DNA from 3 places in the Citrobacter farmeri genome. Region 1 is predicted to be linked to each of the others. Evidence: riboswitches for the same ligand, from Rfam matches in the RefSeq annotation. Region 1 holds a riboswitch; each other region holds the start of a gene.
The links. Region 1 has a riboswitch for thiamine pyrophosphate ahead of thiC (phosphomethylpyrimidine synthase ThiC). Riboswitches for the same ligand answer to the same signal wherever they lie in the genome.

Region 1 (3,277 bases):
TCTGCATCGGCACGTGGCCTGGGCCTTCAATCATCACCTGCACATCATATTCCCAGGCAATCTTCGTCAGTTCACCCAACGTATGCAGTTCCGAGAACTGCGCCTCGTCGTTGGCATCCTGAATGGAGCCCGGGCGCAGGCCGTCACCGAGCGACAGAGAAACATCATACGCGGCGCAGATTTCGCAAATCTCGCGGAAGTGCTGGTAAAGGAAGTTCTCTTTGTGATGAGAAAGACACCATTTCGCCATGATGGATCCGCCGCGCGAGACAATCCCCGTCAGGCGTTTCGCGGTCATCGGCACATAGCGTAGCAGCACACCGGCATGGATGGTGAAGTAGTCTACTCCCTGTTCAGCCTGCTCCAGCAGCGTATCGCGGAAGGCTTCCCAGGTAAGATCTTCGGCGATCCCGTTGACCTTCTCCAGTGCCTGGTAGATCGGTACGGTGCCGATCGGCACCGGGCTGTTACGCAGGATCCACTCGCGGGTTTCGTGAATATAGCGACCGGTGGAGAGATCCATCACGGTGTCCGCTCCCCAGCGCGTTGACCACACCAGTTTCTCGACTTCTTCTTCGATAGAGGAGGTGACGGCAGAGTTACCGATGTTGGCATTCACTTTCACCAGGAAATTACGGCCAATAATCATCGGCTCCGATTCCGGGTGGTTGATGTTAGCGGGGATGATCGCCCGTCCGGCGGCCACTTCGTCACGCACAAATTCCGGTGTAATGTTTTCCGGCAAACGTGCGCCGAATCCCTCGCCCGGATGCTGCTGGCGTAACACTTCGCTGCGGATGCGCTCACGGCCCATGTTTTCACGGATGGCGATAAACTCCATTTCCGGAGTGACGATGCCCTGGCGGGCGTAGTGCAGTTGGGTGACACATTTGCCCACTTTGGCGCGTTTTGGCGTCAGCAAGCCGGTAAAGCGCAGTTCATCAAGGCCATCATCGGCCAGGCGCGCTTTGGTGTACGCCGAGCTCCGGTCGGTCAGTTCCTCGCTGTCTTCACGCGCCTCAATCCACGGTTGACGCAGCTTCACCAGACCCTGCTGAACGTTAATCGCCACCTCCGGGTCGCCGTAGGGGCCGGATGTGTCGTACACCGGAACCGCTTCGTTCTCTTCAAACTGCGGCTCTTCTTTGCTGCCGCCGATGAGCGTAGGGCTAAGCTGGATCTCACGCATCGGAATGCGGATATCCGCTTGCGAACCCGTAATATAGATCCGTTTTGAGTTCGGGAAAGCGGTGCCTTCCAGGGTGTCGATGAAGTGTTGTGCTTGCGCGCGCTGTTCGCGGCGGGACAATTTAGGTGTAGTTGCAGACATAGCTCATTCCAAAAAGTAAGGAGATGGCTTGTCAGACGACGGAGGAGTAATAGATGTGCGCCGCCCGTTAAGGCTTACGCATAAAGCAGAATTACTCTTGTTCCCTTCGCAGGTTTTAACCTGATCAGGTTCCGCGGATCCCGAATTAACGGTCTCAGCCTTTTCCACTTCAAGCTTTCGTGGAAAATAAGCACTCCGACAAGATAACGCCCCTCAGAAGAGGGGGACGTTTGTAAATTACGCGTTAGTAATGCAAAACTCAAGCAGGACGTTTGATGACGGCGTTCTCGTGCATGGCGTCAAAGACCAGCATAATCAGCTTATCTTCCAGCGCAAATCGGGCTTCCAGCGCTTCGCCGAGATCGGACAAAACCTGTTGAAACTCCAGGCAGTTATCGTGATCTATCGCCGTTTCCAGGCTGGAGTCATAATAGTCCATGATGCGTTGTGTATTCGCTTCCAGTAGCGGCCAAATTTTTGTCGCTTTTAAAAGCTGCCCGTTGCCTTCCAATTTGTGGAGAATACGTTCATAAATACTGAAGTGTCCGGTGGAGAGATAATCGACCAGGCTCTGACAAAAATCATCCAGCGCTTTTTCATTCAGCCGCATGTACGATTCTTTGCCAGGCTTAATGCCAACCAGATTGTAGTAAGCCACGAGCAGGTGCTTACGTATATGTAGCCAGCGATCAACCAGTTTGTTACTTCCTCTGACGCGCTCTGTCAGGTCTTCCAGCTGGTTTAGCATGATTGACTCCGCAAGTGTAGATTTTAAAACTGCTCACGCAGGAATTGTAAAAATAATGTTATCAACATGCCAGTGAAGCAAAGGTAGTGCAAGAGCTATGGATCGTATTATTGAAAAATTAGATCACGGCTGGTGGATCGTCAGTCATGAGCAAAAATTATGGTTGCCTCACGGCGAATTGCCACATGGTGACGCGACACATTTCGATCTTGTCGGGCAGCCTGCGCTGCATATCGGAGAGTGGGAAGGAGAGCCCGTCTGGCTGGTACAACAGCACCGGCGTCACGAGATGGGATCGGTTCGCCAGGTGCTCGATCAGGATGTGGGTCTGTTTCAACTGGCGGGTCGCGGTGTGCAACTGGCCGAGTTTTATCGTTCGCATAAGTTCTGCGGCTACTGCGGACACCCCATGCATCCGAGTAAAACGGAGTGGGCGATGCTCTGTACCCACTGTCGTGAACGTTACTATCCGCAAATCGCCCCCTGTATTATTGTCGCCATTCGCCGCGATGACTCGATCCTGCTTGCTCAACACGTTCGCCACCGCAACGGTGTGCATACTGTGCTCGCCGGATTCGTTGAAGTGGGCGAAACCCTGGAACAGGCGGTGGCGCGCGAAGTGATGGAAGAGAGCGGTATCAAAGTGAAAAACCTGCGCTATGTGACTTCGCAGCCCTGGCCTTTCCCGATGTCGCTGATGACTGCGTTTATGGCGGAGTACGACAGCGGCGAGATCGTCATCGACCCGAAAGAGCTGCTGGAGGCAAACTGGTATCGTTACGATAATTTACCGCTCCTGCCGCCGCCAGGCACCGTCGCACGGCGTCTCATCGAAGATACCGTGGCAATGTGTCGGGCTGAGTATGAGTGAATCACGTGATACACTGACGGCCTGACGCAATAAGGAACTGCAAAAATGACCGAACTGAAGAACGATCGTTATCTGCGTGCGCTGCTGCGCCAGCCCGTTGATGTCACCCCGGTATGGATGATGCGCCAGGCGGGCCGCTATTTACCGGAATATAAAGCCACCCGCGCAGAGGCGGGCGATTTTATGTCGCTGTGCAAAAATGCCGAGCTGGCCTGTGAAGTCACACTCCAGCCGCTGCGCCGTTATCCGCTTGATGCGGCGATCCTCTTCTCGGATATTCTGACTATTCCGGATGCGATGGGGCTGGGCCTCTATTTTGAAGCCGGTG
Region 2 (3,277 bases), 1.6 Mb from region 1:
CCCAGTCAGCATGTCGGGGACGCAGTGCGGCCAGCGCCGCAGAAAGCGTGCAACCGGTGCCGTGCGTGTTTTTGGTCATCACCCGCGGTGCGGTAAAACGCTGCTCACCGTCAGCCGTAAAAAGCCAGTCAGGGCTTTGCTTATCATCCAGATGACCGCCTTTCATTAACACCGCGCCACAGCCCATCGCCAGCAGCGCCCGTCCCTGTTCAAGCATCTCTTTTTCTGAACGCGCATGTGAACAATCCAGCAACGCTGCCGCTTCAGGCAGGTTGGGCGTAATCAGCGAAACCTGCGGCAGCAGTCGCTTGCGCAATGTCTCAACGGCAGAAGGCGAAAGCAACGGATCGCCGCTTTTCGCCAGCATGACTGTGTCGAGCACCACGTTCTGCACCCGATAACACTGCAAGCGCTCAGCCACCGCCTCGATAATGTCAGTTTCCGCCAGCATGCCGATTTTGGTGGTATCGATGCGCACATCGCTGAACACCGAATCGAGCTGCGCGGCAACAAAATCGGGTTCAATGCGATATACCGACTGTACGCCACGCGTATTCTGCGCCACCAGCGCGGTAATCACCGAACAGCCGTAAGCGCCAAGCGCCGAAAAGGTTTTCAGATCGGCCTGAATGCCCGCGCCACCGCTGGGATCGGTGCCGGCAATCGTCAAGGCGTTAATCCGCTTCATGCTGCGACCTCCGTATCCAGGGTGTAGAGCGCATCGAGAAATGCCGGAATGAAACTGCCGGGGCCGTGACAGGTTTTACTGGCAATCAGCCCCGCCTGTTTCATCCACCCACAGGCAGAAGCGATATTTTCGATTCGGTTTCCGGGCAGCGCACAACTGGCGGCCACCACGGCAGAAAGCGCGCACCCGGTGCCCACGACCTTCGTCATCAACGGGTCACCACCGGTGACGCGCAGAGTGCGCTCACCATCTGTGATGTAATCCACTTCACCGGTAACCACCACAATAGCGCCGGTCTGGCGTGCCAGAACCTGCGCCGCAGGCAGAGCCGTTGTGACCGCATCGGTGGCATCCACACCGCGTCCCCCGGCGCTTTCACCCGCTAACGTCAGGATCTCAGAGGCATTACCGCGAACGGCTGCAGGTTTTAAGGCAAGGAGTTCAAGGCAGAAACGGCGGCGAAACTCGAGCGCGCCCACGGCGACGGGATCCAGTGTCCAGGGTGTTTTTGCGCTGTTCGCCTGCTCAACCGCCGCGCGCATTGCCCGCGCGCGCGGCTGGGTCAGCGTACCCACGTTAATAAGCAAGGCGCTGGCAAGGGCTGCGAACTGGCGAGCCTCTTCCGGCTCAATCACCATCGCCGGAGAAGCGCCCAGCGCCAGTAGCGTATTGGCGGTAAAACTCTGTACGACGTCATTGGTCATACAGTGTGTTAACGGAGAAAGGGTACGAAATTGTTTTAAGATACGAACCGCATGTTCGCGGCTGTGCAGGTCAGGCTGCATGATTACGCTCCTGCCCGCGCGAAGAAGGGACACGAGTGGTGTCTGACTTCCCTACGCTGGCATTATCCAGATCAGGTGGTACGGGTATTTCTCAGCCCTTAATAAAAAGGGGCACCCCGAGTCAAATTACTGATAAAACAATTAATTACATATCAAAATATCGATATTTAGTGTAACCGCCTGTACCGAGCAGGTGCAAGGAGTTTTTCTGTGCGTAGCAACTACAGCATCATCAGGACAAAACGTGGTCAACGCTTATAAGCAATAAAATATTTATTAATGCAGAAAATCATTATTTTCGCCACTTCATAAACATATTTCCCCTGGCAACACCTTATGCTGACTGGCTTATTAATGTTTACATTAAAATAATCCAAACATAACTCGAAACACCTCCTTATTTATTAAACTCAAATGTGATCCAGGTCAAGATTATTAGCCTTGCATTAGTGGATAGTTCGCCTCACGAATTAAGGAGATTCTGAATTAAGATACTCTAAACGTATTATTAATGTTGACATCCATTTTTATTAACAACTATTGAATCACACTCGTAATTAAAAAGAGTGGGAATAACTGTTTTTATATCGTGTTTTGAATGTGAGAATTTCAAATGAAATCTGTAAATAAATCCATTATTGCTGTTGTCGTTTTCTCTGCTCTGTTCACTTCCCTTGCCCCTGCAGCCCAGGCGGCTAACGTTGATGTTGCGGTCGTCAATCAAAATACGAATGGAGGATTTATCATTTCCGGAATTGATAGTGCAACATATGATCTGCAAAAACACGAAGGACAAATATCCGCCCTGGAAGCGGGTAAAGCGGATGTGACTCAGGTGAATAATGTTGCCACTTATGCACAACAAATTCGCACCGATCATGATAACCTGGTACAACGTGTCACTCTGGATGAACAATATGACGGCCAGGCAATCATTAAGAATCGCGATGATATTGCCACGAACAAAGCTAACCAGAAAATTGTCGATAACGATCAAAACGTGTTAATTAACACAAATGGTGGTAAAGCTGACACTGCATTACAGCGTGTGGCGACTAACCAGGTCGCGGTGTCTGACGTGCAAACTAAACAAAAAGCGCAAGATAGTGTCATTCAGACACACACCGGCCAGTTAGCTAACCATGAAACGCGTATTACAACCCTGGAAAATCAAAATAATTCGCGCTTCTCTTCAATGGAAAAACAGCAAAACGACGATCGTAAAGAATACCGTAGTGGTATTGCTGGAGCCGCTTCTATCGCCGGACTTCACTATGTTGATACCGATAATGCTATTGCTGTTGGCGCTGCTGATTTTAAAAGTGAACAAGGTTATGCCATGGGTTATCGTCATAAATTCGCGGAAAATGTCGCCGCAACGGTTAGCTATGCCGGAACGTCTGACGGTGATTCCGTCGTGGCGGCTTCGGCTTCATTAGGCTGGTAAGAACAGAGTGAAACAACGCTAAGGTATCTGTTAAAACGGCGGCGCTTCAACATGAAGCGCCGCCTTTCTGGCAAAAAATAATTTTTATCTGACCCGCCGCACGGACAGCAAACGATGATTTTTTATTTTGCCCAACCCAGCATCTGGCGCTGGTCATTAAGTACCGCTAACCGTCCCGTGCTGTACACGATAAAATAATGTAAACCTTGCTGATAAACGGTGGCGCTTTCCTCTTTCTCCACGACCGCCGCAGGCAAACCATTAATATTCAAACCGGTACTGACCTTTTTGATTTCCAGTCCTTCATAGTAATAGACGCTTTTTTTCTTTGCGGCCTGCGCATGCTGTTTTACCGCA
Region 3 (3,277 bases), 1.1 Mb from region 1:
GCACACCATCTGGATCAGCGCCAGCATGGCGGCACGGGCCGGATCGTAGTCAAAATTCAGCGCCTGATAAATCGCCAGTTCGATAGTCGTCGCCTGCGGCCCGCCGCCCAGCGACAGTACGGTAGCGAAGCTGGCAAAACAGAGCATAAAAATCAACGCGGCGACCGGCGGTATTTGACGGCGAAGCCATGGCCACTCGACAAAGCGGAAGAATTGCCAGCCGCGAATACCCAGTTGTGCGGCCAGCTGACGCTGCTCGCCGGGGATATTTTCCAGCGACTGCAACAGCAGGCGACTTGCCATTGGCATATTAAAAAAGATGTGGGCCAGCAGAATGCCCTGCAGGCCGTAAGGCGAGAAGGTCCACTCCAACCCGAGCGTGTGGCAGATTGCGGCTAGCCACCCCTGGCGTCCGTAGACGCTGAGAATACCAAACACCGCGACCAGCACCGGGAGGATTAGCGTCATGGCGCACAGGCGCAGCAGGGCCAGACGACCGGGAAAGCGGCGTCGGTACAGCGCACGGGCAAGGAAGATGGCCGGAACAACAGAAAGCACCGCCGACAGGAAAGCCTGCCAGAAGGAAAAGCGCACCACGTGCCACAGGTAGCTGTCCTGCCAGAGCGAGGACCACGCCGCCTGCGGCGCGTTGAACCACAGTGCCAGAAAGGCGGCCAGCGCCACCGCCACCATCAGCGTGGCGGCGGAAAGGCCGGGGATCAGCCAGCCGGCAATTAACGGCTGACGGCGCGTTGCCATTCGCTAATCCATGTCTGACGTTGGGCCGCTACTTCCGCTGGTGTGAATTCCAGCGTCGTCGCGGGTTTAGTCAGTTGTTCGAACCCGGCGGGCAGAGTGACATTCGCCACCGGATACATCCAGTTGCCGGTCGGGATAGCATTCTGAAACGCGGGTGACACCATGAAGTTGAGGAACTTTTCCGCCAGTTCAGGTTGCTTACTGGCCGCGGTACGCGCGGCGACTTCCACCTGCAGGTAATGGCCTTCGCTAAAGTTGGCCGCCGTGTAGTTCTCTTTTTTCTCTTCGATGATGTGATACGCCGGAGAGGTGGTATAGCTCAGCACCAGATCGCTTTCACCTTTCAGGAACAGGCCATAGGCTTCGCTCCAGCCTTTGGTGACGGTGACGGTTTTTGCCGCCAGTTTCTGCCATGCCTGCGGCGTTTTATCGCCATAGACTTTCTGCATCCACAGCATCAGCCCAAGTCCTGGCGTACTGGTGCGCGGATCCTGATAAATCACTCGCCATTTCTGGTCGCTCTCGACCAGTTCTTTCAGGCTCTTCGGCGGGTTTTTGAGTTTGCTTTTGTCATACACGAAAGCGAAGTAGCCGTAATCAAACGGAACGAAGGTGTCATTCTTCCAGCCGCCAGGGACATTGACCGCCTCGCTGGCGACGCCGCTTTTCGCGAACAACTGGGTTTGCGTCGCCGCTTCCAGCAGGTTGTTATCCAGCCCGAGCACTACGTCGGCCTTGCTGTTTTTCCCTTCCATCCGCAGACGGTTGAGTAGCGAAACGCCATCCTCCAGCGCCACCAGTTTCAGCTCGCAGTTACAGTCGGCTTCAAAAGCTTTTTTCACCGCCGGGCCAGGACCCCAGTCAGCGGCGAACGAATCGTAGGTATAGACGGTCAGGACCGGTTTAGCGAAGGCAGGCGCTGCGCACAGCACCAGTAAAGGAAGACATTTTTTTAACACTTTGCACCTCAATAGAAGAGTGGCAAAGGATTTTGAGCGGTAGCCTCAAATCCCTTCGCCGGCGTTATCCGGATCAGGTTCGACGGGTATTTTCTCAGCCCACGCCTCTGGCGCAGCACCCCGTTGAGAACGGCACATTGTAATGATTACGTGAAGAGATCTAAAGGATTAAGGATCTGGCGGGGCAAACCACGCGGATTTAAAGTCGAACCAGCCGAGAGTATTCATGCGCAAGCCGCGCATACTGCGCTGCCCCTGAATAATCAGCCAGTGGTGAATCAGCGGCACAATCGCTTTGCTGGCGAGCAACTGCTGGCACCACGCGGCCAGATTCATCTCGCCGGTGCGCCAGCGCGCGGCGTCGGCTTCCCAGTCCAGCGGAATGCAGTGCTGCAACAGCGGGACTTCGCACAGATGCGCGAACAAAGAGAAGTCCAGCGGCAGGGTGAAGTTGGCGCTGTTAAGCCAGATGTCGCTCTCAATTTCCCCGGCATGCCATTGATCGTAGTCGATCTCCTGAATTTCCAGCTTTACCTGATGTTCAGCCAGGAGCTGACTCATGATCTGCGCAATCACCTGGTGTTCGATGTGTTCGTGATAATAGGTCAGCGTAAGCGTCTCCAGACCGGCGGGTTTTTCGCCGTGGCCCGGTCGTGCGTGATGCCAGCGGGGCAGCAAACCGTAGGCCGGGAACCAGTGGCGCTGATACTGCTCATCGGCGTAGTAAAGCAGGTTGCTCGGCGACAGTACGCGACTAACCCACTCTCTGACCTCCTGATTGGCGCCGCGATGGGTACGGGCATCGAACAGCAGGTAATAGCACCCCTCTTCCAGGCGGCTTTCGATAGCCTTCTCATCCTCCGTGGGACCTTTCAGCGTCAGGCCGCCGTTCGGCTCATCGCCGATATCCGGCAGTACCCAGACGTTCACTTCATCTATCAGCGCCCGAAAACCGAAGAAATCGTCAAAGGCGTGGATTTTCAGCTGATTACGTGTATTTCGTATCACTGCGTAAGGGCCGGTGCCAATGGGATGGCTGGAGAAATTGCTCAGGGTTTCCCATTCGCGTGGCAGGATCATCGCCGGGACCTGGCCCAGCAACCACGGCAGCCAGCGATCGGGCTGCGAAAGGTGAATGTCCAGCGTCCAGGGCGTTGGCGAGACGATCTCGCTGATATGGGAATAGAGCGGTAAGGCGTTAATGCGCGTCAGTGACGACACCACATCGTCCATTTCCAGTTCACGACCGTGGTGAAAATGGATCCCCGGACGCAGAAAAAAGCGCCAGTGCAAGGGAGAAATTTGCTGCCAGTGGTGGGCAATATCCGCTTCCAGTTCCCCATTTTCCTCATTTACGCGAGTCAGGGCGCTGAAGATTTGGCGAGCAATATGGGTTTCTGAACGCCGCAGCGCGCTGCCCGGCAGCAGATTTTGCATCGGGCGGTAGTAAAGTACACGCAGAATGTGACGGCCCTGGCGGAAACTGCGGCCCAGATGGGAAACCAGCATTTGTCGCACGGCCGTTTTGTCACCAACCAGCTGCACCAGTTGATCGATGC

Region 2: it holds a riboswitch for thiamine pyrophosphate, as region 1 does, so the genes downstream of both, thiM (hydroxyethylthiazole kinase) here and thiC (phosphomethylpyrimidine synthase ThiC) in region 1, are expected to answer to the same signal.
Region 3: it holds a riboswitch for thiamine pyrophosphate, as region 1 does, so the genes downstream of both, thiB (thiamine ABC transporter substrate binding subunit) here and thiC (phosphomethylpyrimidine synthase ThiC) in region 1, are expected to answer to the same signal.

What each region holds. Positions count from the first base shown of each region.
Region 1 covers NZ_CP077291.1:97,063-100,339, forward strand. The annotation lists gene thiC (phosphomethylpyrimidine synthase ThiC) at 1-1,330, opposite strand, end outside; TPP riboswitch at 1,415-1,538, opposite strand; gene I6L53_RS00490 (Rsd/AlgQ family anti-sigma factor) at 1,590-2,078, opposite strand; gene nudC (NAD(+) diphosphatase) at 2,176-2,949, shown strand; gene hemE (uroporphyrinogen decarboxylase) at 2,995-3,277, shown strand, end outside.
Region 2 covers NZ_CP077291.1:1,647,894-1,651,170, reverse strand. The annotation lists gene thiD (bifunctional hydroxymethylpyrimidine kinase/phosphomethylpyrimidine kinase) at 1-688, opposite strand, end outside; gene thiM (hydroxyethylthiazole kinase) at 685-1,473, opposite strand; TPP riboswitch at 1,505-1,602, opposite strand; gene I6L53_RS07705 (YadA C-terminal domain-containing protein) at 2,087-2,920, shown strand; gene I6L53_RS07700 (hypothetical protein) at 3,043-3,277, opposite strand, start outside.
Region 3 covers NZ_CP077291.1:3,856,852-3,860,128, reverse strand. The annotation lists gene thiP (thiamine/thiamine pyrophosphate ABC transporter permease ThiP) at 1-759, opposite strand, end outside; gene thiB (thiamine ABC transporter substrate binding subunit) at 735-1,718, opposite strand; TPP riboswitch at 1,751-1,851, opposite strand; gene sgrR (HTH-type transcriptional regulator SgrR) at 1,887-3,277, opposite strand, start outside.